DNA from 2 places in the Parashewanella spongiae genome. Region 2 is predicted to be linked to the other one. Evidence: predicted binding sites of a transcription regulator. Region 2 holds the regulator's gene; the other holds the start of a gene.

Region 1 (16,055 bases), 1.9 Mb from region 2:
AGTGTAAACCGTTTTTTTCAAAGAGAACTGTTTGAACCATTTGATTTATTTAATGAAATAAAAACCAGCGTCAACTTGATTGGTGGCACTCTTAGCGTTGATGACAGCGTTCTGGATAAACCTTATAGCAAGTATATGGCACTTGTTGGACATTTTTGGTCAGGTAAGCATCATCGAGTTGTGAAAGGGATTAATCTCATCACTTTATACTACACAGATCCAGATGGTCAGCACATGCCAGTCAATTATCGTATTTATGATAAGTCTGAAGGCAAAACTAAAAATGATTATTTTCAGGATATGCTGGGTGAAGTCTTAACATGGGGTTTGAAGCCAGCATTTGTCACGGGAGACTCTTGGTACAGCGGCGTTCCAAATCTGAAGAAGGTAAAAAATTACCAAACAGGTTTTATGTTTTCAGTTGAAAGCAATAGAGCAGTATCGCTTGAAAAGGGAAAGTTGCAGCAAGTTCAAGCCCTAGATGTACCTGATGATGGTCTCGAAGTCTGGTTGAAAGACTTTGGTAAAGTGAAACTTTTTCGGACGATGCTAAAAGACCAGCAACGCCATTATGTTGTCTACTTACCAGAAGGCAACTTTAACTACTTGCTGAGAAAAGAGTTTTTAAGCATCCATGACCATCACTGGCAGATTGAACAATATCATCGTGCAATTAAACAAGTCTGCCATATTGAGCACTTTCAAGTACGCAATGAGCAACCTATAAGAAATCATATATTTGCATCAATTTGCAGCTTTGTTCATCTTCAAAAAATGCAGGCTGCTGATGTCATATCTAATGTGTATAAACACCAACGTGTTCTTTACAAGGGTGTAGTCGCAGGTTTTATTGCAACATTTTCAGAAGGTAAAAGTTGTCTCGAACCAAAATTTCAAAATTCTGTCAATGCGTAAGTCCTACACCAGTAACTTAATCCAATTTAGCAATACTAAAACCCTTCACTATAATTAACTCAATAGAGCTACATGCAATTTAGCAGCAAACAGGGAGTACTTCATGCTTTCAAGGATTGGCAGTGCAATTCCAAGCTTATTTAATAAACAAGATAAAGCCAGCTTTGAATCTGATCCAAACATAGATCAATCTACCAATGATTGTTGGAAAAAAATAAGTAAGCTGTTTCAGCCTTCCCTAAAGCAAGAGAGCAAAGCTAAATTCGAACTTTTGTCTGACTTAAGAACGTATGATAGAGACAAACCTGACTTATTTTATGCACTCAAAACAAACGCTACATCTATTGGTAAAAAAGAATTTAGTGTAAAAGATGAAAATAACTATACTACCTATGAACTTGGACCTTGCTCGTTTAAATTAAAACGGTTAGCGATCGATTTGAGAAAGTTACAAGAAACACTCCAAAAAGATATTAATAAACCTGACACAGACGTTACTATTTTCGATGTAGACTTTTATCGTGCAAAACATCAGTGGGAAGATGATAAAATTTTTTCTCAAGTAGATCTAAAAAAACGTTGTGGAAGTGAATTTCAAACTGTTAAAGAGATTGTTAATCAAAGATTATTAGCAACTATAATGGAAAACGTAATGCTCAATAACCCTAGCGAGCATTACATCTCAATCGGTGAGTCTGATGAAACTTATCACTACAACCGAAGCCCAGGGGCAGAAAGTTATTTAATGCTAAATGTAGTACTTCACAAAGACGCAAGTAGCTCCAAAGCAGATGACATTGTTAATGCAATTAAAGAGCAACCAGGGCACATCAAGTCGATGCATGTAAAATGTTCTTTTGTAATTAAAGGCACAGATATTATTGGGGTTCATGCTTCTTATACTGTAGGTTCAGATACTGGTCCGGATTATTTTTCTTTTTGTCCGAACTCTTCTGAAACATAATTTATACCATAACTATAACTAACTTGCTTTGTCGATTTGAATGACTAACCTTCTGTTTCGCGCTCTATCAGCTAAAGTATCGTTTCCAGCCACATGACGAGTTTCCCCGTGTCCTCGAGTAACAATCTTATCTTTAGGCACACCGTTTGAAATAAAATACTCTTTTATCGAGTCTGCTCTTTGTTGTGATACTTTTTTATTTATCCCTCTGCCACCATAACTGTCTGTATAAGCGTCAATAAGGATTAACTCAACATCAGCATCATAAGATAAATATTCTTGAACCTTATTCATTTGTTGTTGAGAAAGTCGGGTGAGCTCAGTTCCTCCTTCTTTAAAGTTTAATACTGTAAATGCGATGTCATTAAAAGAATAAGGTAATAAGTTCGATAAGCATTGTTTAAAGATATTGTATTTTCTATGAAAATTTACTGAAGATAACCCAACGGCAACACGTCTAGACTTATTATTCCAATCTGCATAATAAAAAGTTGGCTGCATTCCTTTTGTTAATTCATTAAGCATTGACCAAGCGGCCAATTTTGGCACTTCACCGTCAAAGTATTTCTGATAAGTAATCGCCGTTAGCTTTTTATTTGCAATACCTGGACGCCAACTCGGTGCTTTACTGATTAATTCTGCTTTCGTTACTTCGTTCGGTTTTACCCACATATCCAATACAAAATTCAAATTCATATCTTTACTGGCTTGGCTCGCAAAAATAGCTTTGCCATACATAGGGATTTCATGCTCTAACTGGCAAGCTATTGGACTATTACTTGTAATTCGCCACTGTGATTCTTCTAAAGAGGCAACAAAATGACGCAGTTCGGCACCGACAGTTAAGGGTACGCAACAAACCAATAAAATGATTAATTGTCGCCACATATTCATTGTTTCTCATTGAAGTTCTTATTATTAAGTTTATCGGCATATTTTTTTATATCTTTAGCTTAAATAAACCACAAACAAACATGACACATAAGTCAGTATTAAGGATAATAACACGGACATTTTTTTATGAGCAATTACATGAGTGATTTAGTGGAACACAATAAGTTAAAATCCCGTTTTCGTGGGTATTACCCTGTCGTTATTGATGTAGAAACTGCTGGATTTAATAAAGAAACCGATGCTCTATTAGAAATTGCTGTAACAATGCTGAAAATGACTAACGAAGGCGAGTTGATCATTGATAAAACAATGCATTATCACATTGAGCCTTTTGAGGGTTCTAATTTAGAGCCTGAAGCTTTAGCATTTAATGGAATTGATCCTACAAACCCTTTGCGTGGGGCTGTAAGCGAAAAAGAAGCTTTCCTTGAAATAATTAAAGAAATCAAAAAAGGGCAAAAAGCATCTGAATGTCACAGAAGCATCATTGTTGCCCACAATGCGACATTTGATCATGGATTCGTTACGAAAGCGATTGAGCGTAATAAGATTAAAAGAACCCCATTTCACCCATTTGCAACTTTCGATACAGCTGCGCTTTCGGGTTTAGCTTTAGGGCATACAGTACTAGCTAAAGCTTGTTCAATAGCTGGAATTCCTTTTGATAACAAAGAGGCTCACTCCGCACTATATGACACAGAAAGGACTGCAGAGTTATTTTGTTATATCGTTAACAAGTGGAAAGCGTTAGGTGGCTGGCCTTTATTAAATACAAATTCAACCTAAACAAATCGGTTTAACGCACAATTTAACTTTAATCTATTGGTAACTATTCAAAAAGTTGTGGTAGTTCGAGCCCCTTGCAGCACCAAGTCTCCCAGTAAAGGGATGGTATTTTTAAGAGAAAACCTGTCATTTAAAAACTTCCAAGATGACAAGTTTTGTTTTTGGCAGGTTTTGCGCAGACTCGAAAAGGTGTCTCGACATTGGCATCTTAAATCTCTTCTTGTTCCACCACTTACTTTTCGCCTTTTGACATGTTCTCGCAAATCGTTTTCACTGCCGTTAGTATGTATCGGAATTTCAGGCCGTTCCAACACTCGAAGTAGAGACGATTTATTTAGGTTCAAACGAGCAATAAAAAAACTTATAATGTTGCTCTTCGTTTCGAAGAAGAATGACAGACCAATTTCTGATAAGGCGAGCGCTCTCCATGAAGCATTAAATTATTAGCAATTCCAGATTCACTTATTTCATTGTCTATTATGAGTAGTTTTTTACCTAAATTGGCACTACTTTTAATCCATTCTTCTTTCTTATTTTTGCCTTTTACTTGTGCAGTTCGATTACCTTTTTTTCTATTTTCAACATAATCAACAGAATCTATAGTAATACCTTCAGCGCCAAAAATTGCTTTGACTTCATCACATTCTAGAGGAGATTCATTGATAACAACCAGTCTATGGACGTTATCTTTTATCTGTTTTAGTACTTCAAAATTCCTAGTATCTAATTTGTACATCTCATGTTTAATGGATAAATCGAAAGACTTCACTCCATGTACTATAAATTCTTTAAATTTAATTTCTTCAAGTGATAATTCGTCTATAGGTCTGTGAGAAGGCTGACCAACACTTAATTCATAATATCTTCTTTCAAAAGAGGCCAAATTAAATACTATTGCTAAGGTCAATTCGGTTTGAGCACCAAAGTTTCTTGTCTGTGCTATTTTCAGCCAATCTAAAGTATTACTCGGTGTAACTGGAGAAAATTTATGGCTACAAGGTAATATCGCTTTACATTTTGTATTTTTAATAACTGTATATTCTTGACTATTCTCTTTAACTTTTAATCTTAATTTATCAAGTTTTGAGTTCATAAACTTTCTTATAGATTTACAAGTTAATCCACCGTGAGTACCTGTCACAAATCCAACAACATCAGAAAAACCCGAGGCCCTAGTTACACTTTCAACCTCATTATTAATAATATGAACACGATAAAATCGTAATTGACCGCTTCCAGTTTTAAATTCAAGCTCATAGATTTCATTTTGTATTGGAACATCTATTTCTAGTAGATTTATAACCTCAACTGTTGAAGCTGGGATACTTAAGTTTTCATTATATAAAACTGACATAGAATTCCAATACTAATTATTTAATATCCAATTGAAAAATAACTGCTATTTTCTAATCAAATATTGTATCTCACTTTAATCCTTTTTCTTCATTAAAAATTAACCATCAAAAAATTAAACATTCATTACTTTAAAGTTCTTTATATGAGTATTAAACTTTCTCTAATTTATAAGGGGTCTCTTGGTATACATAATAATTTAACCAATTACTGATTAACAAATTGCCGTGACTACGCCAATTTGTTATAGGCGTGCATTGAGGGTTTTCGTCTGGAAAATAATTTACTGGCTTTTCAACTGGAAGGTTTTGTTGTAAGTCTCTCTCATACTCCTGAGCTAAAGTTTCTCTATCGTATTCAGGATGCCCGGTTATTAATAAGTTTTTCATATCTTTGCTGAGCGTTATGTAAGCCCCTGCCTCATCAGATACTGCCAGCAGCTCTAAGTCTGGGTGACTGACTATTTTTTCAATATCTATTTCAGAAAATCGAGAATGAGGCGCTGTGAATTGATCATCAAATCCGCGTAGAAGTGGCACATGCTGTTTACAACAAACATGTTTGAAAACTCCTACTCTTTTACGCTTAAGTAGCTGTCTTTTAAGTCCATACAGGTGATAAAAAGCAGCGTGCGCAGCCCAACACAAAAATAAGGTTGAAGTTACGTGCTGTTGAGACCAGTCAATAATTTCACATATACGTGTCCAGTAGCTCACCTCTTCGAAATTAATCTGACCAAGTGGCGCACCAGTTACGATCATCCCATCATAGTTTCTATGGTTTATTTGTTCAAAGTCACAATAAAAAGTTGCCATGTGATCAACAGAAGTATGCTTAGATTGTTTTTCATGTATTCGCATAAGATCAATTTCAATCTGTAATGGTGTATTTCCAAGCATTCTTAGCAGCTGAGTTTCTGTCTCTATTTTATTTGGCATTAGATTTAAAACTAAAACTCGTATTGGTCTAATATCTTGATGCAAGGCTCTAGAGTCTGGCATCACGAAAATATTTTCAGCATTTAATATCTTACCAGCTGGTAAATTATCAGGGATTCTTACAGGCACTTTAAGATCCAAAATATGTTAAAGACATTTAACAATAATAGCCTTTAAGACATCTAGATGTCCATGGCTATTCATTACTTTTAGCTAATCCCCTCACATTTTCTATTATGCTTCGCTTTTATGCAGTGGTTAAAATAGATTGATGAAAAAAATAGGATACGCTTGTACTGCCGGTTTAGGGGCAGCTTTGGCTATTGGGCTGCTGTCTTTTGTATGTAATATGCCTTTCAACATAGCACTATTAATGGCTCCATTTGGAGCAACAGCTGTTTTAGTTTTTGCTGTTCCTGAAAGCCCGTTAGCTCAACCTAGAAATGTTATTTTTGGCCACTTGCTTACAGCTTTTATTGGTCTATGTTTTGTTAATTTTTTTGATGCTACCTCACTCTCAATAGCAATAGCTACAGGGTTGGCTATCACATTGATGATACTGACTAAAACAATTCACCCACCTGCAGGAGCAAATCCGATATTAATCATGCTCACTTCACAGAGTTGGAGCTTTATGATTACTCCCGTTTTGCTTTGCTCAGTCACACTTGTATTATCGGCCAGATTTATTTATTCCTGTCTAAATAAATATAAAAAACTCGGCCGCAAGCAACCGAGTTTTAGAAAAGCCCAAGTTGATCCGCACTTTTCTCTTTTTTATCTAATTCCGACAATTGATCCTGAACATACTTTCGTATGACCTCTTCAGTAGCGTTTCCTATAGTTTCGACAAAATAACTTTGTGTCCAAAGCTTATCTCCCCCAAAAGTAACGCCTTTTTATATCTGGGTAACGCTTGAAGAATTCTCTCGCTGAAATACTTTTGATTATTTGCATGACATCGCTTGGTGATATCTTCGGCTCACCTCTAATGACCATGTGGATATGATCAACTGGAATTTCTAGTTCAACTATATCAATGTCATAGTCGTAACCAATTTTATAAATAATTGATTTGGGTGTAGATCTTTTTGATCGACGAAAACCATGAAAAGATCATTAATTATCAATTGGATGGGTTTAATAAATGGTGCGAAAGGAGCAATTTTATAGTACTTATCAGTTTCCACACACAACAAGTATATAAAAAGGCTCCTTTCATGAAACTAGCATACTCAAACTCACTCGAATTTTCATTCTTTTCTGAAGCCAAATTGCAATTTGAACGTATTATTTCGCACCTCGAAGACGAGCAAGTTAAGCAAGAGAGCCATGGAGAAGTTGAAGCTTATATCGATACCGAAGGAACTGAGTTGTTGCGGTGTTTATTACAGGGTTTCTTAGATATCAAAACCGCTGAAGAGCCCCGTCAGCAAGTTTGTTCCAACCGTGACATTGCATTGAATCATTTGAAAAATAACTGCAAACGAAACTTAGAAAGTTTATTTGGTACCGTAACGATGCATCGAAAAGGTTACAGTCAACGTCGGTGTGATAGCGTGTTTCCAATGGATGGTGAGCTGAATCTTTCGAAAGATAAATACTCTGATGGTGTACGCCTAAGACTCGCTACAGAAGCAGTCAAAGGCTCATATGATGATGCAGTAAGCTCAATAGATACCACCACAGGTGCGCACGTGCCCAAGCGACAAGCAAGGCAAATTGTGCAGGATATTGCACAAGATTTTGATGGTTTTTATCTCCAGCAGAGATACCTTAAGCCAGAAAATACATCTGATTTACTGGTATTGACTATGGATGGAAAAGGCATCGTTATGCAACCTAATAGCTTGAGAGAGGGCACGCAAAAAGCAGCGAAACAACAGAAGCTCAAAGGACGCCTAAGTGCTGGAGAAAAAAAAGACCGCAAACGAATGGCAGAAGTTGCAGCGGTATACACCACCAAGCCTTTGCATCGTACCCCAGAATCAATCATGTCTAGAAACGATAATTCAAATGTTCGTCCATTACGTGTGCCACCAAGAAATAAACGTGTGTGGGCAAGCGTAGAAAGAAGCGCTGCGACTGTGATTGAAGAAGCATTTTTAGAAGCTCTGGAACGAGACCCAACTCAAAGCCGTCAGTGGGTTGTACTCGTTGATGGTCATCCTCATCAGCTAAAACAAATTTATCGGGTGATGAAGAAACTCAACATCAATGCAACGGTGGTCATGGATTTCATCCATGTGCTTGAATATCTCTGGAAAGCGGCGTGGTGCTTATTTGAAAAAGATGATCCAGAAGTCGAAGATTGGATAGAAAAGCGAGCGACTGAAATCTTACGAGGTAATGCGTCACAAGTAGCAAAAGGCCTTGGGATCAGTGCAACAAAACGGAAATTAAAACAACGAGAAGGCATTAATAAGTGCATCGGTTATCTATTGAGAAATAAATCAAGATTAGAATACGGTAAAGCGTTAGAGCAAGGTTTCCCAATTGCTAGCGGTGTCATTGAGGGAGCTTGTCGTCATCTGATTAATGATAGGTTGGATATCACTGGAGCGAGATGGAGTCTTGAAGGTGCAGAAGCTATATTAAAACTTAGGTCGTTAAGATCGAGTGGTGATATTGAAAAGTATTGGGAGTATCACAAAAAGCAATCCAAACAGAGGTTATACAGATGTGGATAACTTCGTCGTTTTAAAAGACCCACACCCAATTGATTTTAAGCCTTCACGATAAGACTCTATAAATACTTTGCGCCGATATTTTGGTATCCATACAAAGTGATACATTAATCTGTATACGTGATGTGAATTTCTTTGAAGTTCCATATACAGGATAATATAGACCGAACTTCGCCCAGTCTACATTATCCAGCACGGGGGCAAGCCCCCGAGATTTTCGCTACGCTCGTTAAAAAAAGAACGCTTGAAATTATGCCATTTTCTCAAGCAGCATCATATTGAGCTAGCAGTAATGGAAAGTACAGGTGTTTACTGGAAAAGCATCTACCTTTCACTTGTTACAGCTGGCATAAAAACGCAGGTCGTTAATGCAAGTCATGTCAAGAATGTTCTCGGTCGAAAGACAGATGTCATTGACAGTCAATGGCTCGCTTCACTTGGTCACTATGGACTCGTTCGGTCAAGTTTCGTTCCAGCGCCACAGCAGGAGCAACTCAGATTACTGACTCGCAGAAGAGACAAAACAAAAAAAGGAATTGAGTAATGAGAAAAATCGATTACATAAAACCTTAGATGATGCTGGTATTCGTCTGGGCGGGTTTATTAGCGACATTAACGGGAAATCAGGGCAAATACTCGTGAACGGTCTGATTGAAGGAAAGCCATTGTGTGACTTGATAAAAATGGTCGACCCAAGACTGAAAGCCGATAGAAGTGAACTTATGGCGAGTATGGACGAAACTCTTACTCCGTCACACCTTTATATCTTGCGTAATATCAAAAGTCACATTGAGTTTCTAGAGAAGCAGCTTGCTGAGCTAGAAACCTTAATTATTGAAACGATAAAACCGTGGAATGAGGCTCTGGAACTTTTGCAAACGATACCGGGCACTAGTGTTATCAGTGCAGCTTGTCTTATTGGTGAAATCGGTGACGACATGAGTTGCTTCGATGGAATGAAGGGTATCAGCTCATGGGCAGGTTTATGTCCGGGAAATAATGAAAGTGCAGGAAAAAGAAAAAGTGGGCGAATGCGTAAAGGAAACAAAATGGTCAAAACACTCTTGTGTGAAGTAGCTAATGCTGCCGTTAAGACGAAAAGCCAATTCAAAGGCAAGTACCAAGGTTTGGTCATCCGTCGAGGACACAAGAGAAGTATCATTGCTATCGCCCACAAACTTTTACGTATTATCTACACAGTATTAAGCCGAAGGAAAGCCTATTTTGACCCAGATATTAACTACGAGGAGTTAATGGTCAGGAGAAATAGTCCCCGATGGCTTCAAATGATGGTTAAATACAATATGGTATAAACAGTTAAGCAAAAAGCTTAACAGACAGCCAGACTTATTTTTATCCCTTCAATAATTGTGGGGAGGACTATGTTGCGTCTAATACTATTAATTTTCATGGTAACATCAGTTGAACGCTAAGTATATGAGTAACTGTTTGAGTCAATAAGATGACTTTATCATTCACTCAATGAGTGAAGTGCTCTACGCTCACAAGCTTGCTAAAATGGTTGCTATCTGCGTTGTAACTTTTGCAAGTAGAATAACTACTTGCTGCAAGCTACGCCTTACTATCAGCCATTTTTTCTACGCTTGAGAGCGCAGTTAACTGATGTTTCTAGGTTGAAGTACTATATTCCCTACGGCCGCCATACAAAGCTGGCGTTCAACGCACTTCGTGCTTTTGTCGGGATAAATCAAAAACTTGTAACGTAGTAATGAAATCCTTTAGCCTTGCCCTTCGGGAGCTTGTATGTGTCCAAATCACTACGCAAAGCTGTCTCAACGTAGCAATGTAATAACGACAGTTTTGTATGTCGGTAATAACTATGTCTTCATCAATTTCACTTGTACTTTGAACACATACATAGCTCTGAGCTGGGAATTTAATTACTGTAATTGGTATTAGATTCCCACTATTGTGGAAATGACGAAGTTATCACATGGAGTTGTGAATATATCACTCACTCGTGCGGATGCCCTGACTTTATCTCTAAGCCGAAAATATGGGAGTTTATTGGTCAAAATTGGCTAGGAATGATTATTCGATTTGTAATTGAAACGCTGATGGTAGTTGTAGAAATTAAATCATTCTCGCATATTTCAATAATGTCATAAAGAGAGGAAAAACTCTCTTTATGACAACGAATTAGGCGTTACCTTTCACTTTCATGTTTAAATTTTTAGCAAAATTTAACATTCGATCTAATGGAATTAAGGCGTCATGCCTTAATTCATCATCTACGAAAATTTCATGTGGTTTAGTGTCAATAGCTGATAATGATTCTTCGATGGCTTTCAAGCCATTCATCGCCATCCAAGGGCAATGAGCACAACTTTTACACGTTGCTCCATTGCCACCAGTCGGCGCCTCAATTAGAGTTTTACCCGGCGCAGCTTGTTGCATTTTATAAAAAATACCTTTATCGGTTGCAACAATAAAAGTATCGTTATTCATCGTTTGAGCCGCTTTAATAAGCTGGCTTGTAGAGCCAACAGCATCAGCCATTTCTACTACAGCGGCAGGTGATTCAGGGTGTACTAAAACCGCGGCAGAAGGATATTCTAACTTCAACAGACGTAATGCTTTGGCTTTAAATTCATCATGAACGATACACTCTCCTTGCCACATTAACATTTCAGCGCCTGTTTCTTTGGCAATGTAACTCCCTAGATGGCGATCAGGCCCCCAGATAATCTTTTTGCCTTCACTATCGAGGTGTTCGACAATTTCAAGTGCAATACTTGACGTAACAACCCAGTCTGCTCGAGCTTTAACAGCCGCTGAAGTATTCGCATAAACAACTACAGTATGCTCTGGGTGTGCGTCACAAAATTCACTAAAAGTTTCTATTGGACAACCAATATCTAATGAACACGTTGCTTCTAACGTTGGCATCAACACTGTCTTTTCAGGGCTAAGAATTTTCGACGTTTCTCCCATAAACCGAACACCAGCAACAATTAATGTTTTTGCTGGATGATCTCGTCCAAAACGTGCCATCTCTAAAGAATCTGACACACAACCACCTGTTTCTTCAGCCAAAGCTTGAATTTCAGGATCCGTGTAATAGTGAGCCACAAGTACAGCATCACGATCTTTTAGTAAGGCTTTAATACGATCTTTATATTGTTGTTTTTGAAAATCTGACAATGGGATCGGTTTTGGAGGAAAAGGATAATCAATCGTTTCTATCTTAGGTGCCGCTTGGCTCATTAGAACTTCCAATGGAGTAACATCAATCTAGGAATTATACGAAATTGAGCAATTAAAATCTAATAATGATCGGCTTATAATAATGAAAAAGAGACGCAAATCGCGTCCCTTTTTGCTCAAGAAGATTTAGTTTATACCATCAATTCATTGCTAATAACATCTCTTGTGGGTGCTCAAGGTATTGCTTCCACAAGTTACAGAAACGCGCAATCGTTCCACCGTCAATTACACGGTGATCCCCTGACCAACTTACTTGCATAATATTACGTGCTTCAACTTCGCCTTTAGCATTAAATCTTGGCAGTTTTTGCACTCGTCCTAAAGCTACAATAGCAACCTCAGGTTTATTAATAATTGGCGTTGCTACAGTTCCACCTAAAGCACCGATATTAGAAATCGAAATAGTACCTTGCTTTAAATCAGCAGGAGATACTCGTCCACTTCGTGCAGCCGTAGTTAAGCGTGTAATCTCTGCTGCAACTTCAAGAATACTCTTGTTTTGAACATCTTTTACATTAGGTACAAGCAAGCCAGCTTTAGAATCAACAGCCATGCCAATATTGTGGCTTGATAAATAAGTTAGCTCAGTACAATCTGCATTTACTTGGCTATTTACTATCGGATATTCTTTAATAGCGAGCGAAAGCGCTTTTATGAAGAATGGCATCATGGTCAGTTTAAGTTCATCACTTGAGTATTTTTCTTTCATACTCTTACGAAGAATCATAAGATCTGTCATATCAATTTCTTCACAATAAGTGAAGTGAGGGATTGTCGAAACAGATTCTTGCATCATCCGAGCCATAACAGCTTTGACGCCACGAATAGGTTCTACGCGATCAGCATTGTTAGTTGTAGTCACCAATGTAGTCACATTTGACTCAGCAACAACAGCTACTTCTGTTGATGTATTTTGTTTTCCAGACATATGGGCTTCAATGTCATGTTTATAAACACGACCATTTTTACCACTACCTGTAACTGTACTGATATCGATATCATGAGTTCTGGCCATACGGCGCACAGCTGGACTTGCTAAAGCTTTGCTTTGTGGCACGGGAGTCGCACCTTTCGAAACAGTGCTGGTTTGTTCAACCATAACAGCAGCAGATGATTCAACTACAATTTCACCAGCGACTTCTATAGCAAATAAGGGGTTATGAACTATCGCTAACTCACCTTTTTTATAATAAAGCTTAGAAATTCTACCGGCTTTTATAGCTGGAATTTGGACTAAAGCTTTGTCCGTCATAACATCAGCAATTGGCTGATCTTCAATGACCTCATCACCTTCATTAACCAACCACTCAACCAGTTCACACTCAACGATTCCTTCCCCGATATCAGGCAATAAGAAATCTTCAACCTGAGTGCCTAGTTGAGTCATAACAGGTTCATCAACATTAATATCTTCGATAGTTGCAGGGGCTTCACCATCAACTTCAACTGCATAAAGTGGTTGATGTACAACCGCGATTTCGCCTTTAGCATAATAAAGTTTGGTAACCACACCAGGAAAAGGCGCAGGAATTTGAACCAAAGCTTTATCAGTCATTACGTCGGCAATTGGCTGATCTTCAACGACAGTATCACCTTCAGCAACTAGCCATTCAACAAGTTCACACTCAACAACACCTTCGCCAATATCCGGCAAAATAAAATTTTTAATCATTGCCGACTCCTAATAGTCCATTGTCGCTTTGATGGCTTCATAAGTTTTAAGCGCATCTGGCATATATTCTTTTTCGTGAATAAGCGGATAAGGAGTGTCTAATCCACATACTCGACTGATTGGTGATTCCAAATGTAAAAAGCACTCTTGTTGAATTGTTGCGGCTATCTCACCAGCAAAACCACCAGTCAAAGGTGCTTCGTGATTGATAAGCAAGCGGCCCGTCTTTTTAACTGAAGCCGCGACTGTTTCAACATCCCAAGGAGATAAACAGCGTAAATCAATTATTTCACAAGAGATCCCATCTTTTGCCGCCCTTTCTGCTGCATTTTCGACGATCTCCATTTGGGCACCCCAAGCCAACACTGTGATATCTGTTCCTTTCTGAACAACATCGGCTTTACCTAGCTCATGCTGGTAATCGCCTTCTGGTACTTCACCCACTGATGCACGATACAAACGCTTAGGTTCGAAAAATATTACTGGATTTTTATCGCGTATCGAAGCCAATAACAACCCCTTGGCTTGTTCAGGGTTTCTTGGTATCACGACTTTCAAACCAGGAGTTTGAGTAAAATAAGCTTCTGGTGATTGTGAATGATAATGACCACCAGCAATACCACCGCCGTATGGGGATCGGAACGTCAAGCCACCAACATTAAACTCATTACCACTGCGATAACGGAATTTTGCTGATTCATTAACGATTTGATCAAACGCTGGAAAAATATAATCAGCAAACTGAATTTCAGCAACTGGAGTATGTCCGTTAGCCGCTAACCCATTAGCAAAGCCAGCAATGCCTTGTTCAGTAAGTGGTGTGTTAAAACAACGATCTGATCCAAATTGTTCTTTTAATCCTGACGTAGCACGGAAAACACCACCAAAATGGCCGACATCTTCACCAAAAACAAGCATTTTGTCGTCAGATTTCATTGCGATGGCAAGCGCATCATTAATCGCTTGTAACATATTCATTTGAGCCACGGCTTAGATTCTCCCTGAACTTTTTGGATAAGATTCTGGATACTTTCTTATATGTGTTTTGAGTTCATCCAGTTGTTTTTTCAGGGCTGGTGTTGGAGTGTCATAAACATCTTCAATTATTTCATCAAGCGCTGGAACGTCAATTTTCTCTGATACTTTTACTTGAGCAAGCACTTCTTCACGGTACTGTTTGTACATCTCAGCATCTTGTGCTTCAGTCAACCATCCTTTATGAAGCATCCAGTTTTTAAAGCGCAAAACAGGATCTTGATCCCGCCAAGCATCTTCTTCTTCCTTAGTACGATAACCTGAAGGGTCATCCGAAGAAGAATGTGCACCTAAGCGATAACTCATCGCTTCAATTAATACAGGTGCATTGTTTTCGAGAGCAAAATCACGTGCGGCTTGAGTCGCTGCAAATACTGCTAGCATGTCATTGCCATCAACACGGATAGTATGCATGCCATAACCAACACCGCGGCTCGCAATGCCGTTACCTTTAAATTGCTCCTCAGCCGGTGTTGAAATCGCATAGCCATTGTTACGGCAGAAGAAAATAGTCGGCGATTTAAGCGTGGCCGCCATATTCATACCAGCATGGAAATCACCTTCAGAAGCGGCGCCTTCACCAAAATAACAAACCGCCACATTTTTTTGTCCATTCATTTTTAAGCTATAGCCCACACCCGTCGCCTGTGGTATTTGAGTGCCTAAAGGAGAAGAAACTGTGTGATAGCACAAGTCTGCACTGCCATAATGAATTGGCATTTGGCGACCTTTACCTAAGTCTTTTTCATTACTGAACATTTGATTCATGAATTGTTCAGTCGTAAAACCACGATAACGTAATGCTGCATGCTCGCGATATTGAGCCAGAATAACATCTTTGTCATCAAGTGCAGCGGCACTACCTATAACTGCCGCTTCTTCACCGGTACAAGTCATGTAAAAACTGATACGCCCTTGGCGTTGAGCGCCAAGCATCCGTTCATCTAATACTCGTGTAAACACACAAGTATCATAAATTCGCTTTGCGAGTGTTTCATCAATATTCGGTAAAACAGCGTCTTGATAGACGGTGCCGTCGGCTTTCATGACTTTTAACATTGGAATCGTTAATGATTCTTTGTCAAGAAAATTGACGCTATGCACTATTTCATTATTCAGTGTTGCGTTGCTCATATTGTGCTCTTTTTATTACCTAACTCCGGTCAGTTTCAACCAAAATCAAAATGTTTTAATACGCGACATGCACATTACGTTAACGTAAATAAGCTAGCAACTTTTCGCCAATGTCACATATAAAGTAGTACTTAGCTGCAATGTATTGTTTACTTTACAGTGCAGCCGTACCGATAAACAATTACTGAACATTAATATTAACTGCTGGTATAAGAGTAAGCACCGCTCGTTGGCCTACAGGAATATTGCTGATAGGGAACACTATTGCCTCTTGTTCGTGTTCCACTTTTATTTCTGAACCGCCTTCTTTTGCTAGAACAAAACCTTTCGGAAAAGATCGAAAATTCTCAACGTCATTCGCGAATGTAAATTCAAAATCTTCATAGCTTTTATTGATTACACGGCAAACTTGATACAGATTTAATTTTTCTTCTGAGAAAGAATCGAGT
Region 2 (16,055 bases):
TTACCCGTTTGTACCGTTTCAAGTTGTTCGAATTGGTTAAGGTATTGATAACCTTTTTGTTCGAATTGTTTAATGAGATCGTCAGAGAAATAACGTTGGCCACCGCCGAGAATCACGTCAGCATCTGAATCAAGGTAATCTTCAGCGATTTGTTCGTAGTTACGTCGGTTCTCATTATGTGCCAGAAAACTGGCCGGTGTGGCATGGTTTACTTGTGAAGTCACCGCGACGCCAATCGATTTTCCTATGCTTTTCGCTTTTTCAAGCAAAGTGGTTACTGGCTGCTTATGTTCATCAACACCAATGGCACCGTTGTAGGTTTTTACACCAGCCGAAAGTGCAGTAGCAGAAGCGGCTGAGTCGGTGACGTAACCACTGATTTTGGCTGGGGATGTTCTTGCCATGCCCACCAACAAACGGTCGAATATGGTTGACTCTATTTCATCGGTGTTAGGATCGTCTTTGTAGTAGCGATAGGCGGTGGTGTAGGCTGGACCCATTCCGTCCCCAATCACAAAAACAATGTTTTTAGGTTTACTCGAAGTTTCAGATACCGCATTGGCAGCGAACGTGGTCGCTGACGACAGTAGCGTGAGAGCAAATAAACTTGAAAGGGTACGGTTGAGTTGCATTTTGCTTTTCCTTGGTTTTTTATTTTTGAATTCGTCTTTCAATGGCGTCCATTAGCATACCGGTAATATCGACATCGTAAGCGGCTTCAATTTCTTTGATACAAGTTGGACTGGTGACATTGATTTCCGTGAGCTTGTCACCAATAACATCGATACCCACAAAGATCAGGCCACGTTTTTTAAGTTCAGGGCCAAGTGAACGGGCAATATGCCAATCGCTTTGTGATAGTGGCTGTGGTTGGCCACGACCGCCAGCGGCTAAGTTGCCACGAGTTTCACCTTTTGCGGGAATTCTCGCCAATGAATAGGGTACAGGTTCACCATCAACAATCAAAATACGTTTGTCACCAGAAGTGATTTCGGGAATGAAGGCTTGTGCCATGGCATAGGTTTGCTCATGGTTTGTTAGGGTTTCAATGATGACACCTAGATTGGGATCATTTTGTTTAACCCGAAAAATGGAAGAGCCACCCATGCCGTCAAGCGGCTTTAAGATTATGTCGTTGTGTTGCTGGTAGAATGCACGTATGCGTTTCGCATCACGGCTTACTAATGTGGTTGGCGTAAATTCAGAAAACCATGCGGTGAACAATTTTTCGTTGGCGTCACGTAAGCTTTGCGGCTTATTTACGATTAAGGTTCCGGCTTCTTCTGCGCGTTCGAGCATATATGTGGCGTAGATGAACTCAGTATCAAATGGCGGATCTTTACGCATCAAAATCACATCTAAATCAGCGAGTGGTGCATCTTGAGCGGGTTGTAACTGATACCAATCTTGTGGATCGTCCTTAACCGTTAATTTACCCATGCTCGCTATGGCTTCGCCTTCTAACATGGCTAAGTCTTTCATTTCCATATAGAACAATTGATAACCACGTGTTTGTGCAGCGAGTAACATCGCAAAACTGGAATCTTTTTTAATGTTAATGTCACTGATGGGATCCATCACTATGCCAAGCTTAATCATATTTTTGTTTTCCTTTGCAAAGCTCACAACGTCTGCCAGAGCTAAGATAGCGGGTTATTATTACAAATTTTTGTCACGGAGTAATAAGTTAGAGATCGCCGAACTTTAATTGCAGAGCACTGATGGTAGTCAGTGCTGCAGTTTCAGTGCGTAACACGCGGGGACCAAGCAGAATATCGGTAAATTGATATTGCTCTGTCATTGATATTTCATCGACGGATAAGCCACCTTCAGGCCCAATGAGTAGACGAACTTTTTGGTTATCTATTGTTAAACCGTTAATTCCGTGATTGGCTCTAGGGTGTAAATTCAGCTTTAATGCTGATGTGGCTTCACTGCACCAATCCTGTACCTGCATTGCAGGACGAATTTGAGGCACTGTGCTTCGGCCTGATTGTTCACAAGCACTGATGATAATCTTTTGCCATTGGTGGATTTTTTTTGTCAGACGTTCACCGCTGAGTTTGACGCCACAACGTTCAGAGAATAGTGGTGTGATGGTATTTACACCTAATTCGACCGATTTTTGCAAAGTGAAGTCCATTCTGTCGCCACGAGAAATCACTTGACCTAAATGAATATTAAGCGGTGACTCGCTATTATTTTCTTGTTGGGAAAGGATTTTCACGGTCACAGATTTTTTACCTGATTGGATGATCTCGCTTAAGTAATCATTGCCATCACCATTAAAAAGCGACAATTGATCGCCAGCGACCATCCGCATGACTCGACCAACATGGGCCGCAGCATCGTCGTCAAGGTTAATTGTTTGCTCAGTGGTTAGCGTACAGGATTGGTAAATACGTGGAATTCTCATTTATTCATTCTTCTGATAAGTAACGACTTAGCCCTGTGTTTTGGCAAGCTTGATGCACAAATGTATTATGGTTGCCTTGGGTTAACGCAATGGCTCGTTCTCTTTTACACTCCTGGGGATTTACTGGGTAGCTTTTATTCCATGCGTTGAACAACTTTAATTGTTGTGAGGCAATTCGTAAACCGTAAGTTTGCTTCATATAAAGATAAGTGCGTGCAATGGCACCTCGACTTTGAACAGGAGGCTGCACTTTACGACCTTTAAAGTCGATTAACATATTGCATTGACCGTACTGGTAGCTTTTACCATTCCATTGACTAAAACGGTAATTGCTGCGGTCGCCATTCACCTCGCCTATGGCTGGTACTAGGTTGTGAAGATCTGACTCCATTTTTTTAAAATTAGCATTCATTTTCTTACAATTTTTACGACCACCTTGCTGCCAACATTGAAGTTGGTGCCCAAATTCCCAAGCAGGCACGACGTGTTCCCATTCAATGCGATTAGCTCGTTTAACTTGTTTGCGAACTTGAAAACCACAACTGGTTAAATCAGGCTGCCATTTTTTGCCTTTAATACGGATATCACAACCACAATAAAAACTTTTTTGCTTTAACTGTTTTTTGTAGAGTTTCTTTGCTTTCGATTTAGCTTGAGAAAAGCTGGTTGGATGGCCCGGAGTGGCGTGACTCGCATCGGGAAATATTAAGGCAGAATAAATAACGCTTAGGATTAGACACTTTACTACTTTATGGTTCAATAACATCTACTGCAACCGAATAACTGCACGGTAGTTAAATGGTAGAGTCTAACGGCCTGTTAATCAATAATGTTTTTGTTGCAAAGTTTGCTTACAGGTTTTACAGCGATACTGTGCTTGGTTTCGAATGACTTTATTATGGCGGCGAATACTGAGTTTGATTATTCCGCAAAGGCATTGATAGTTAAATTGAGCCTGTGGCTTGTTGTGTACCGTAAAGTTATGGGTTGTTTTTGGTTGGCACTCAAACAAACTAAGCATCATCGCTTGCCATTCTCTGCCGTGAGGTCTTACACGACCGTAAAGCTGGTGACAAAGTAAGTGACAGATCTCATGGGGTACAACCTCATCAATAAAAACTTGTTGATTATCGGTGAGCATTTGCTGGTTAAAGCGCAACTTGTTAAGTTGCAAATGTGCCATACCAGCACTACGCCCGCGAAGCTTAAAGCTGACTTCTGGGCGTGTAAAACGGCGTTTCAAGTGCTGTTCGGCAACTCGATAGCAATGTTCAACGTGCTCAAGCGTTTTAGCTTGCCAAGTTTCCATAACTAAGTTGGTATCACCAAAATGATTATTCCATGTCTTCCCATTCAATCCCCATAGCATCCATTAATTTTTTTGCTTCTTCTGGAATGCCATCTGAATTGTTTTTTGATAGGTCTTCGTCATGTGGTAAAGGCTGCCCAGTATAAGCATGCAAAAATGCTTCACACAACAGTTCGCTATTGGTTGCGTGACGCAAGTTATTTACCTGACGACGAGTACGTTCGTCGGTTAGTACTTTCAATACCTTGAGTGGAATAGATACCGTGACTTTTTTCACTTGCTCACTTTTCTTTCCATGCTCAGCATAAGGGCTGATGTATTCTCCATTCCACTTCGTCATTGACTCACCTGTATAAACGCTAAATTCGTTGCTGATTTTAAACCCTTACAATTTGCAGTCAAATGATTGCTACATTTTTCATAGGATCAAGATGGGTTTCTTTATGTTTGGACGGCTAAATGTCTAAAGTTCTTGACGAGCGCTTAATGTTTGAATTAAATTAGACGTCTAGACATCTTTAGGTTTGCATAAGGCAGGCTCAGTTCATGGCACAACGACAATCAACAACGGCAGCCGTTCGAAATGGCATTGAAAGCGATACGCAATACGGTGCGGTTGTGCCACCGCTATATTTATCTACTAACTACAGTTTTGATGGCCATAAAATCCCACGTGAATTTGACTATAGTCGATCGGGTAACCCTACTCGCTCTGTGTTAGCCAATACTCTGGCCGAACTTGAGCAAGGTGTCAGCGCTGTCATCACAAGCACTGGCATGTCAGCCATTACATTAATCACTGCGCTACTTGATCATAATGATGTGCTGGTGGTGCCACATGACTGCTATGGCGGCAGCTTAAGACTGTTTAAGCATCTTTCCAGTAAAGGCCACTTTATTCTCAATGTCATTGATCAAACAGATAAATTTGCATGGGAAAATGCGATTGCAGCAAAACCTGCACTCATTTGGTTAGAAACACCCAGTAATCCGCTGTTACGTGTGGTGGATATTAAAGCCGTAGTGAATAAAGCCAAAACCGTTAATGCACTTGTGGCGGTAGATAACACCTTTTTATCACCGTTATTACAACAACCTATCGCGCTCGGTGCCGACATTGTGGTGCATTCGACGACAAAGTACATTAATGGGCACAGTGATGTGGTGGGTGGTGTGGTTGTTGCGGCCGAAAAGGAGTTAGGTGAGCAACTCGATTGGCTAGCGAATACCCTAGGATTGAGCGGTGGAGCGTTTGATGCTTATTTAACTTTGCGAGGTATACGCACTTTACCTTTGCGTATGAAACAACATGAGTACAATGCACAATGTATTGTAGAGCGATTAACAGCTCATCCTCAAGTTGCTAAACTTTATTACCCAGGATTACCAGATCACCCTGAACATGAGATTGCCAAAAAGCAACAACTTGGTTTTGGTGGAATGATAAGCTTTGAACTAAAGGGTGGCGAAGCCTCATTAGTGACCTTTCTTGAAACATTGAGTTTTTTCTCGGTTGCAGAAAGCCTTGGTGGCGTTGAAAGTTTACTGGCAGTTCCAGCGACAATGACTCATCGCTCTATGGATGATGAGGCACAACAGCGTGCAGGCATAAGCCCAAATTTAATTAGGTTATCCGTGGGTATTGAAGACGCTCAAGATTTAGTGAATGATATTGTAACAGCACTTGATGCTGCAGCCCGTTATAATGGAGTAGACGCGTGATGGCCGTTCGTCATGTACATAAATTTGGTGGCTCAAGCCTAGCTGATGCAGATTGTTACCGTCGTGTCGCGCACATTTTACTGACTCATGGGCACAGTGATGACATCGTTATTGTTTCTGCATCAGGAAAAACCACTAATCAGTTATATCGCATTATACAATTGATAAGTGAACAACAACTCTGGAAGCCAGCATTGGCGGTTTTGATTGCTCGGCAACAAGCACTCATTGATCAATTGTTTGAAGGCGAAATGGCCAAGGAGCTTAAAGAAAATCTCGATACCGATCATAATCAAATTGTAAATTTATTGACGTTTGAGACCTGTACTAGTTCTGAGATATGTAAGGGTAAAGTGACCGAATATCAGCAGAACCAATGTTTGGCTTTTGGGGAGTTATGGTCATCGCGTTTACTCGCTAGATTATTAAATTCGGCAGAGGTAGAGGCTAAATCGGTTGATGCAAGAGATATATTGATCGCGGATGAAGGTGTCATGACACATGTCAGAAAATCTGAATCAGCGTTGAATCTTCATGGCTTGATCCAGAGCAACCCTAATACACGATTAGTTATTACTGGCTTTATTTGCAGTGATACAGCGGGGAAAACTTTGCTGCTCGGGCGAAACGGCTCAGATTATAGCGCCAGCTTAATCGCCAGCTTGGCTGATATTGAACGAGTGACAATATGGACCGATGTCGAAGGTGTATTTAACGCTGATCCGAATAAAATCAGTGATGCAAAATTACTGAGTAGTCTGTCACTCACTGAAGCCGATCGATTGGCAAAACTTGGAACACCGGTATTACACAGTCGAACCTTACAGCCACTGTTTAATGCCAATGTCAGTTTGGCGGTTCGATCAAGCTTTGCGTCACACACGGATTTCACATTGATCAACCCTCAATCCGACTCGTCTAGAGAGCCTGTCGTCACCAGTGTGGATTCGGTGGTTTTATTTACTCTTAAAACTTCTACTGATACCCAGCACATATTACATCGACTTAATGAACAAGATTTAATCCCATTGGCATGGTGGCGAAAATCAAAAGATCAGTTATTACTGGCATTCACGCTCGATACTAAATTGAACGTTGAGGAAGTATTAGCTTCTCTATCAGTAGAATCGGCAACGTCATTTTCTGTAGATTTAAATTACGGTTTGGTCGCACTTGTCAGTCATGACGTTGACTTATATCGTCGAAGATTTGCACGATTACTCAACCGAGAAGCCATCCCGTTATTTCAGGACTCTGTTAGCCTAGTTACATTAGTTCCGCAATATCAAGTGAAACGTTTGATCCAAAAAGTGCATCGACGTTGTACTGGGCCAAAACAAAGAATTGCTGTGGTTTTATTTGGTGCAGGCAACATTGGCCGAGTATGGCTAGAGGTATTTGAAAAATCGGTTGTTTCACTGAGCAATGAGTTCGAAGCACAAATTGATTTAGTGGGGATTGTAAATTCAACTCAAGCCTTGTTGAGTGCAACGGCGATAGCGCTGAGCCAGTGGAAGTCTCAGTTTAAAAGTAATGCAACTCAGTGGGATTATAAAAGCTTATTTTCTCACTTAGATGGTCTAGAGTATCAAGACATAATTGTCTTGGACGTCACCGCAAGTGCCAGTTTGACTCTGAAATATGATGAGTTTTTTAATTGCGGCATTCACCTCGTCAGTGCAAACAAATTAGCCGGATCAGGGCCAATGACTTTTTATCAGTCATTGAAGCAACAGCTGAGTAATCGCCGTTTATTTTGGCGATATAATGCCAGTTGTGGAGCAGGGCTGCCAATCCAATATTCACTGAATGATCTGCATAACAGCGGTGACTCAATCGAAGCCGTTGGAGGTATATTTTCAGGTACATTATGCTGGCTGTTTGAGCATTACGATGGGCAATCTTCATTCTCTGAGTTAGTGCTCAAGGCTAAACAGCAAGGTATAACAGAACCTGATCCTCGAGACGATCTATCGGGTCGTGATATGCAAAGAAAGCTTTTAATTATTGCCCGTGAAATAGGCTTAGAGCTTGAGCTTGAAGATATTCAATTAGACTCACTGGTGCCTGAGCAATTAGCTGATATACCATTAGATGAATTTCTAAATCGATGCTCTGAGCTGGATTCGAGTATCGAACAGCAATGGCAAGCGGCCAAAGCCGAACAGAAAGTGATCCGTTACGTTGCCTCTTTGGAAGGTATATCAGGCGATTTGACTGCTAAGGTAGGCATAGAGTGGGTTGATATCAACCATCCTTATGCGAGCCTAACTCCAGGAGATAATGTTTTTGTTATCAAGAGTAAATTCTATCAAGATAATCCATTGATTATCCGTGGGCCTGGCGCGGGACGAGAAGTCACCGCTGCTGCAATTCAATCTGACTTAACCCAAATATGCCGAGATTTATTGCTTAATTAGGAAAGTTGCGGAAGAAAGTATACCGATGAGTTCTCGTCACTTCAGCCTTAGTTGATATGACAAAGATTGGTACTTTCTAAATCGCTAGATCCATTAAGCCTTCTTATACCAAAGATCTCCTGACTAAATATATTGTTCGCTTAATTGAGGAAATGGGGTAAGCGCGTTAGCGTGATGGAAGTGAATATTTGGGCACCTGTTTCTTAATTGGTCATCGACTAATAGACAGCTTTTATCAAATGCGTAACGCTTGATAAATTCATGTTTTGTTAATTGCTCCATAGCTTGATGGTTTCGATTGAAGTAATCCGTGTTATGTAGGGTTATTCCAAAATGAGAAAATAAAGGAGCAATAATAGCGTACTCGTAATCAGCGTCTGTAATGACTTTAATGTGGTGGTTTCGTTGTTGAAATGCGACAACTCTTTTCATCGAATCTTCATTTACAAAAAGTGTACTAAAACGATTAAGCTTCAGTGGAAATTCTAAGTTAAATTGTTTACTTGGATTCAACGAAAACATTGTATTGTCTAAGTCTAATAATAATGTGACGGCTGGGTTGGTGCTAGAGACCATTAAATTAGCTCTCGCTAACCACTGAGCTTTGTTTTTAGGAACAGTAACGTTATAGTCACTTTTTACATTAATGAGGCAAGGGCCAGTCGTATCTGCTGGAACATTCAAGTAATGCATAATGGCCATTTGTTTGAGGGCTTCTTTGTTACTTGTACAGTGTGAGTGCCAACCTCTGTGACGGATACAATCGACAGCAATTCCTTCTTGGAAATTTACTCGGTAATCTTGAGTTTTACCGTTCATTTTATGAAGACGGTAAATAATGGCCGACTTGTCGGGTAGTTCATTTATGCGCTCTAGTGTTCGATAGGATAAGCAGGATAAATTCGGATAGGTTGCGATCATATACTTGTCTCAATGTAGTAAGTCGATAAAAGCTTTCATTCATTCAATCTTTGTCGGTTCAATAGCCTAAGCATATAGGTTGTATTACTTGCCGCTTTACAAAGCTCTTTAAGTACCTGTCGATAAGTTCTTTGATAATCCTAAAAACATCAATTGAACGCTGAGTATACGAGTAACTGTTTGAGCAATACGATGATTTTATTATCATGTTTTTCACCCAATGAGTGAAGTGCTCTATGCTCACAAGCTTGCTAAAATGACTGCTATCTGCGTTGTAACTTTTGCAAGTAGAATAACTACTTGCTGCAAGCTACGTCTTACTATCAGCCATTTTTTCTACACTTGTGAACGCAGTCAACTGATGTTTCTAGGATAATTATACCAATTACAGTAATTAATCTCTCACTCAGCAAGAGCTAAAGGGTTTCAGTACAAGGCGCAAGTTTGAGGTACTATATTCCCTACGGCCGCCATACAAAGCTGGCGTTCAACGCACTTCGTGCTTTTGTCGGGATAATTCAAAAACTTGCAACGCAGTAATGGAGTCCTTTAGCCTTGCCCTTCGGGAGCTTGTATGTGTCCAAATTATTACGCAAAATTGTCTTAACGTAGAATAACTATGTCTTCATCAATTTCACTTGTACTTTGAACACATACATAGCTCTGAGTTGGGTATTTAATTACTGTAATTGATATAAGCTCAGCAAAAACTACGGTGGATAAAATAATTTATTGATTTATTTATATGTTTTCTGTGCCGTCATACCTGCGCAGGCTGGTATACAGTGTCTTTTCCAAGAAAAGAGAACCTCGCAGGACTACCAACATACAAAGCTGTCGCTACTTCGTTTCCCGTTTTGTTGGAGTGACGGCAAAGTTAGTTTCGCAGAAATCAAGCATATTCATCGCCTTATTGTTTCGCCCTTTTCAATAACAAATACTGAGCAGTGCAATTAGATTGATCATGTAATTGGGATTATCTCACTCTATGCAAAGCGAATAATGATATGTACAAAATTTAATCTTGACAGGGGGTAGAATATAATGGATAGTTTGGATGTTCGGACGTTTAGACGTCTGTAGGTGTTAATGCGAAGCGAGGAGAAAAAGGAAAAATGTCATATCATGCACAGCACTCTAATACTTTGAATCAAGGGTTGTCAGAGTTAAAAGGTGACATTAACGTTTCCTTTGAGTTTTTCCCCCCTTCAACGCCTGAGATGGAAAAAACCTTGTGGAAGTCTGTGCGTAGGCTTGAACCACTCAATCCTAAATTTGTGTCGGTCACCTATGGTGCAAACTCAGGTGTGCGTGATCGTACTCACAGTGTTATTGAACGCATACAGCAGGAGACAAAGCTAACAGCCGCCCCTCATTTAACCTTGATTGACGCTTGTGATGATGATCTTAAGTTAATAGCCGCTCAGTACTGGAGCTCTGGTGTTAAAGATATTGTGGCATTACGTGGTGATGTACCCGCAGGAGAGGCTAGCCCTCAACGTTACGCCGCTGATTTAGTGAGTTTATTAAGGTCAGTGGCTGATTTTGATATCTCAGTGGCCGCCTACCCTGAAACGCATCCTGAAGCGAAAAATGCACAATCAGATTTAATTAATTTAAAACGTAAAGTGGATGCGGGGGCTAATCGTGCGATTACCCAGTTTTTCTTTGATATTGAAACCTACCTAAGATTTCGAGACCGATGCGTAGCGACGGGGATTGAAGCTGAAATTGTCCCGGGTATTTTACCCGTGACTAATTTCACTCAATTAAAGCGTTTTGCCAACCAAACGAATGTTACATTGCCAAATTGGCTACACCAGCAGTTTAGTGGTCTTGAGAATGATGCCGAAACTAGGCAGTTAGTTGGGGCTAATGTAGCCATTGATATGGTGAAAGTGTTAGCGCGAGAAGGTGTAAAGGATTTCCATTTTTATACCTTAAACCGCGCAGAATTAACCTACGCGATTTGTCATACGTTAGGGGTAAGAGGAGAAGCTTGATGAATATGATTAATAGGCTCTTTTCTAGCTGCTGGTTCTACAGGGCCTCTTTTTACTGCACTATAATATGATTCACGATGTGCGTATTTTTTTATTTTTCCATCACGTAGCATTTCCTGAGCCCCTGAGTCCGTTAAATCTTCTCCTTGAGCTCTTTTTCGATAAATAGACCCAAAATTTTCAAGACACTCAATGACTCTTGCCATATACGTCGTTTTTGGGGTGCAAAAAAAGTATTTTATTGTACGACCTATTTTATAAGCGGTTCTGTTATTTAAATCTTTTTCTATAATGATAATTTCAGGTTTATTTCTTGGAACAGGAATCACAGTAATTAGATACGTTTTTTGGGCTTGATTATCTTTAAAAATATGCCTGTTAATAGTATTTTTATCTACTTCAAGCTTGTTGTCAGAAGATACAAAGCTCTGTAAAGCCGTATTATAAGGATTTGGTGAGCAACAGCACATAATCAGCACCATACTTTAAAAGTGGAAACCTCTATATTAGGCATTATACCAATTACTGTAATTGGTATAATATAGAGGCACAAAGATGCTTAAATTTTATCTTTTTGTAGCCACTGCGCAACGGTTTTTGCGAAGTAAGTCAGGATCCCGTCAGCTCCAGCACGTTTAAAGCACAAGAGTGATTCCATCACAATTTGCTGTTCACTCAACCAGCCATTTTGTATCGCGGCCATGTGCATGGCGTATTCACCACTGACTTGGTAAGCGAAAGTTGGTACTTTAAGTTCCGCTTTAACGCGGTGAACAATATCAAGATAAGGCATACCCGGCTTAACCATTACCATATCGGCGCCTTCTCGAATGTCCATAGCAACTTCGTGAAGGGCTTCATCACTATTAGCAGGATCCATTTGGTAGCTGTGCTTATTGCCACCTTTAAGGTTACCTGACGAGCCAACGGCATCACGGAAAGGGCCATAATAATTTGATGAGTACTTTGCCGAATAAGCCATGATTTGGGTATTGACGTGTCTGGCCGATTCTAATGCATTACGAATAGCGCCAATGCGGCCATCCATCATATCGGATGGGCCAACCATGTCGGCACCAGCATCAGCGTGGGATAGTGCTTGCTTAATTAAAATGTCCGTGGTGATATCATTTAAAATATAGCCTTCATCATCAATGATGCCGTCTTGACCATGAGTAGTAAAAGGATCAAGTGCGACATCCGTCATGATGCCAAGCTCTGGAAAGGCTTTTTTTAGCGCTTTTATGGCTGTCTGTACTAATCCATTGGGATTATAAGACTCTTCAGCGAGTAGCGATTTTTTATCAGCAGGAGTAACAGGAAAGAGAGCAATCAGTGGGATACCCAGCTCGACCAGTTCAGCGGCTTCTTTTAATAATAAGTCGATACTGAAACGTTTGATGCCGGGCATTGATGCAACATCTTCAGTGCGGTTTTCGCCTTCGAGTACGAACATGGGGTAGATCAGATCATTAACCGTTAACTGGTTTTCGGCCATTAACCGGCGACTGAAGTCATGTTTACGCATTCGACGCATTCTGCGTTGTGGAAATGAACCTGTATTAATACTCACGTTAAACTCCTGAAATGTTACTTATACCGCAGTGGCGTTAAAGCGCACAGAATACTCTTGAACTTGATCTCGGCCACTCGATTTTGCGAAATATAATGCTTTATCGGCTTGCTCTAATAATTTCATTGCATGGGCATCATCCGTGATAATTGCAGAACTGACTCCAATGCTGACGGTTAAAGAAATACGCTGTTGCTGCCATTCGATACGTAAAGATTTAATGCTTTTTCGTATTCTATCAGCAAGGGCTAAAGCACCCGGCATGTCAGTTGTTGGGAGAATAATGGCAAATTCTTCTCCGCCATAGCGAGACACGATATCAGCTGGTCTTTTAAGCTCATCTTTTATTGCTGTTGCGATGGCTTTAAGGGCAAGATCACCTGCTAGATGCCCGTATGTGTCGTTGATAAGCTTAAAGCGATCAATGTCCAACATCATCACGGCTATCGGCGTCATTTGACGGCGACTTAACTTACTTTCTGCAGCTAATTTCTTATCGAATGCACTGCGGTTTTTTACCCCTGTAAGCGTATCAATTGTGGTTTGCTCTTTAAGCTTGTCATGCGCTTCATTAAGCTCTCGATAGGCCATTTCAAGCTCTAGGGTACGCTCTTGAACCATACGTTCAAGCTTTGCATTACTTTTGGTTTCTGCGGTTAAGGCACTTTCACGAGCTTTACGGATCCGTTCAGCTTGAACTAAAGCTTTTTGTTGAATTCGCATTTTGGATTTACGTTCATCGTTATAACGGATGGCGAGGATCACCGACATCACCGCGATTTCTAAAGTTAGCCCGACCATCATTGGTGTTTGTGGTGAATATTCAAAGGCTAACACCCCTAAATAGCTTAAACAGGTCATGCAAGCGCCAATAACCATCAATCCCCAACCGAAAGCATAAAGCTTGGCAAGCTTGTGTCCTTTATATGCTTGAATGCTTGTCAGTACCATAAGTGCAATTGAAACAGCAATAATGGTATTAAGATCGATAAGCAAAGCTAATTCATAACTTATTAAAAAGGATAGACCACTTAAAAATACCGCTATACTGGCGCCGTAACGACAAAACCTAAGCATATGTACGTTTTGGTTACGCAAATGCAAAATCTTTTCTGTTAACAAAAGAGCAAAAGCTAGCGCCAGTGGTAAAATAATTGTCATTACACTTTGTTGAAGTGATGGCCATTTCGGCCATAAATACTGAAACGCATAACCATTTAACGTGGCAATAATGAGTGTCATGCAAAGCACATAACCTGAGTAATAACCATAACTGTATGAACGACTCGCAAAAGCAAAAAAAAGACTGAAGCAACCAATGCCGAGCAGTGTACCTAACTGCATGCCATCTATGATCAATTGCGAGTCTTTATGCTCTAACAGCGCCTTATCAGACCATAATGTCAATGGTAAATGAGCGCTGCCTTGGGTGTCGATTTTAATAAGCAGCAGTTGGGTTTGCCCCGCGACGATGTTTATTGGGTAGTAGAAACTATTAGCATTAAACAGGCGCTGGGAAAAAGGCAATGAATCACCCAGTATGGTTTTGTCAGCAAGCTCGCCATTAATAAAGTGATAAATTTTTATTTGATCTAAATGAGGATTATTGATCTCTAAAAATCGAGAAACGCTCGGGCTCGATGTAACCAACTCAACTTGTAGCCAAAAGTTATGCGCTCCAATCATTTTAGAATCTGCAGGTTGCAATTGACGCCAATAGATATCAGATTCCGCAAGCACATGTTTAACCTCAGTAATATTTTGTTTTTTTAATACATAGGTGGATGTACTTAAATCAAGTTTATTTTGATCGGATACTTGCAGTGGAATAATATTTTCAGCGAAGGCTTGATTACAACCAATAAGCAGTAATGTAAAAATGATCAGCCAATGAGCGATTCGGTTCATAAATGGTGCTCTAAGTTAAAAAATGCCTGAGTATTCTCGAAGCATTGCTGTGAAAAATCTTCAAGAGGCTCTTGGCGCAGTTTTGCAATCTTTGTCGCAATAACCGGTAAATATTTCGGGTAATTCGTGCGTGATTTTGGCTTAGGTTTAAGGTTACGGGGTAGTAGGTAAGGGCTGTCGGTTTCAAGCATTATTCGGTTTGATGGAATGTGTTTGACAACTTCAGCCAATTCGGTGCCACGGCGTTCATCACAAACCCAACCCGTGATACCCAAATGCAAATCTAACTCGATGCATTGTTGCATCTCTTCATAGCTGCCAGTGAAACAATGTAATACAGCGCGCTTAAGCCGAGCGCGATACTTTTTTACTAAAGTAATAAAGTCATTATGGGCATCACGGCAATGCATGTAGATGGGCATGTTTAGGTTTGCAGCAAGTTGAAGTTGAGCTTCAAAGGCTTCAAGCTGAGCCGCTTTGGGGGAAAAGTTTCGGTTAAAATCTAAACCACACTCACCGATTGCGACAACATTATTATGACTGGCGAGCTCAGCCAGTAGCTCGCTACTGTTTGACGTCCACTCACTGGCATGATGTGGATGAACGCCTACTGTAGTGAACAAGTGTTGTGGACGTTGTTGACAATAAACTATCGCACGTTGGCTTTCTTCAATGTGACTACCGATAACAATCAAGGGACACACATTTTCAGCTTGAGCTTCAGTAATTACCTGCTCAAGCTGATTTTCGAGAGGGCTGCCAACTAAGTTAACGGCAATATCAATATATTGTGACAATGGTTACTTAGTCCGTTTTACTCTGATAGTCGTATTTCGATCTGCGGTGCCTAGTAAAAATGAACCAAGCGCTCCTTTTTTAATAAAGACTTTATTGCCAACTTTTAAACGATATTTACCGACACTCGTTTGCTTCCAAACTTGACCATTTTCAAAGGTAATGATCAAATTTCCATAAGGATGTTTTTTGATTTTTTTTATGGTCAATTCGACACGCTCTAGGGCATCTTTTTTGGGTTTTGTTTGGCCAAAGTCATCTTTTTGTGCCTCCACTTTTGACTTTGATTGGCCAAAAGTATCGGCTGAAGGGACTGAATTCACTGCTGTACTTGGTCGAGCCGCCAGCTTATCGTAACAAATTAAACGCTCTAGCTTGTCATTAATCGTAGCGCACTGTTGCAGTTCTTGTTCTACTCCCGCTAGGCTTTGAGTAGAAAATAAAATACTTGCTAAAATTGACCATCCATAACGCATGTCATCATTCTCCGTTTTTGGCGCTGAACATTCTTTGACAGCGCCAGAATTTAGATTGGTTACGGCATGATACTGTTATTTGAGTCGTTTTCCGAGTCCTTATCTGTTTCATCGTCTTTTGATGAATAAAAACGTGCGGCTAACAACCCGCTTTCGAATAAAATGAGCATCGGGATGGCGAGCATGGTTTGTGAAATGATGTCTGGAGGCGTTAAGAGCATGCCCAGAACAAACGCGCTCACTACGATATAAGGTCTTTTAGCTTTTAAGTCGTCAACAGTAGTAACACCTGCCCAACATAACAGCACAACAGCAATGGGGATTTCGAAGGTTAAACCAAAAGCAAAAAATAACTTAAGCACGAAATTTAAGTAACTGCTTATATCGGTAGCGATTTGCACACCTTCAGGCGCGATACTGGTGAAGAAGCCAAACACAACAGGAAATACAACATAATAAGTAAAAGCAATGCCGAGGTAAAACAACATGGTGCTACTAAAGAGCAAAGGAGC

The links. The regulator MetJ, encoded in region 2, represses methionine synthesis genes. The targets are predictions, from matches to a motif close to TAGACGTCTAGACGTCTA.
Region 1: a site for MetJ is predicted at 6,026-6,043, ahead of metA (homoserine O-acetyltransferase MetA). Genes of this name have one in related genera too.

Annotation. Positions count from the first base shown of each region.
Region 1 covers NZ_CP037952.1:2,392,632-2,408,686, reverse strand. Annotated here, with positions in the region: gene E2I05_RS09245 (IS701 family transposase) at 1-915, shown strand, start outside; gene E2I05_RS09240 (hypothetical protein) at 1,019-1,879, shown strand; gene E2I05_RS09235 (flagellar protein MotY) at 1,898-2,767, opposite strand; gene rnt (ribonuclease T) at 2,912-3,559, shown strand; gene E2I05_RS23120 (hypothetical protein) at 3,607-3,903, opposite strand; gene E2I05_RS09220 (hypothetical protein) at 3,921-4,913, opposite strand; gene metA (homoserine O-acetyltransferase MetA) at 5,065-5,979, opposite strand; gene E2I05_RS09210 (HPP family protein) at 6,122-6,670, shown strand; gene E2I05_RS23000 (transposase) at 6,724-6,885, opposite strand; gene E2I05_RS09200 (ISKra4 family transposase) at 7,071-8,540, shown strand; gene E2I05_RS22305 (transposase) at 8,523-8,645, opposite strand; gene E2I05_RS09190 (IS110 family transposase) at 8,782-9,081, shown strand; gene E2I05_RS09185 (IS110 family RNA-guided transposase) at 9,074-9,850, shown strand; gene nadA (quinolinate synthase NadA) at 10,698-11,765, opposite strand; gene E2I05_RS09175 (dihydrolipoyllysine-residue acetyltransferase) at 11,905-13,437, opposite strand; gene E2I05_RS09170 (alpha-ketoacid dehydrogenase subunit beta) at 13,447-14,424, opposite strand; gene E2I05_RS09165 (thiamine pyrophosphate-dependent dehydrogenase E1 component subunit alpha) at 14,428-15,606, opposite strand; gene astE (succinylglutamate desuccinylase) at 15,788-16,055, opposite strand, start outside.
Region 2 covers NZ_CP037952.1:528,390-544,444, forward strand. Annotated here, with positions in the region: gene E2I05_RS01820 (alkaline phosphatase) at 1-632, opposite strand, end outside; gene gshB (glutathione synthase) at 652-1,599, opposite strand; gene rsmE (16S rRNA (uracil(1498)-N(3))-methyltransferase) at 1,688-2,416, opposite strand; gene E2I05_RS01835 (endonuclease) at 2,421-3,182, opposite strand; gene E2I05_RS01840 (SprT family zinc-dependent metalloprotease) at 3,240-3,773, opposite strand; gene metJ (met regulon transcriptional regulator MetJ) at 3,751-4,065, opposite strand; gene metB (cystathionine gamma-synthase) at 4,272-5,447, shown strand; gene E2I05_RS01855 (bifunctional aspartate kinase/homoserine dehydrogenase II) at 5,447-7,867, shown strand; gene E2I05_RS01860 (hypothetical protein) at 7,991-8,788, opposite strand; gene metF (methylenetetrahydrofolate reductase) at 9,904-10,791, shown strand; gene E2I05_RS01870 (hypothetical protein) at 10,761-11,261, opposite strand; gene hemB (porphobilinogen synthase) at 11,351-12,364, opposite strand; gene E2I05_RS01880 (sensor domain-containing diguanylate cyclase) at 12,386-14,272, opposite strand; gene E2I05_RS01885 (TatD family hydrolase) at 14,269-15,069, opposite strand; gene E2I05_RS01890 (hypothetical protein) at 15,073-15,543, opposite strand; gene tatC (twin-arginine translocase subunit TatC) at 15,603-16,055, opposite strand, start outside.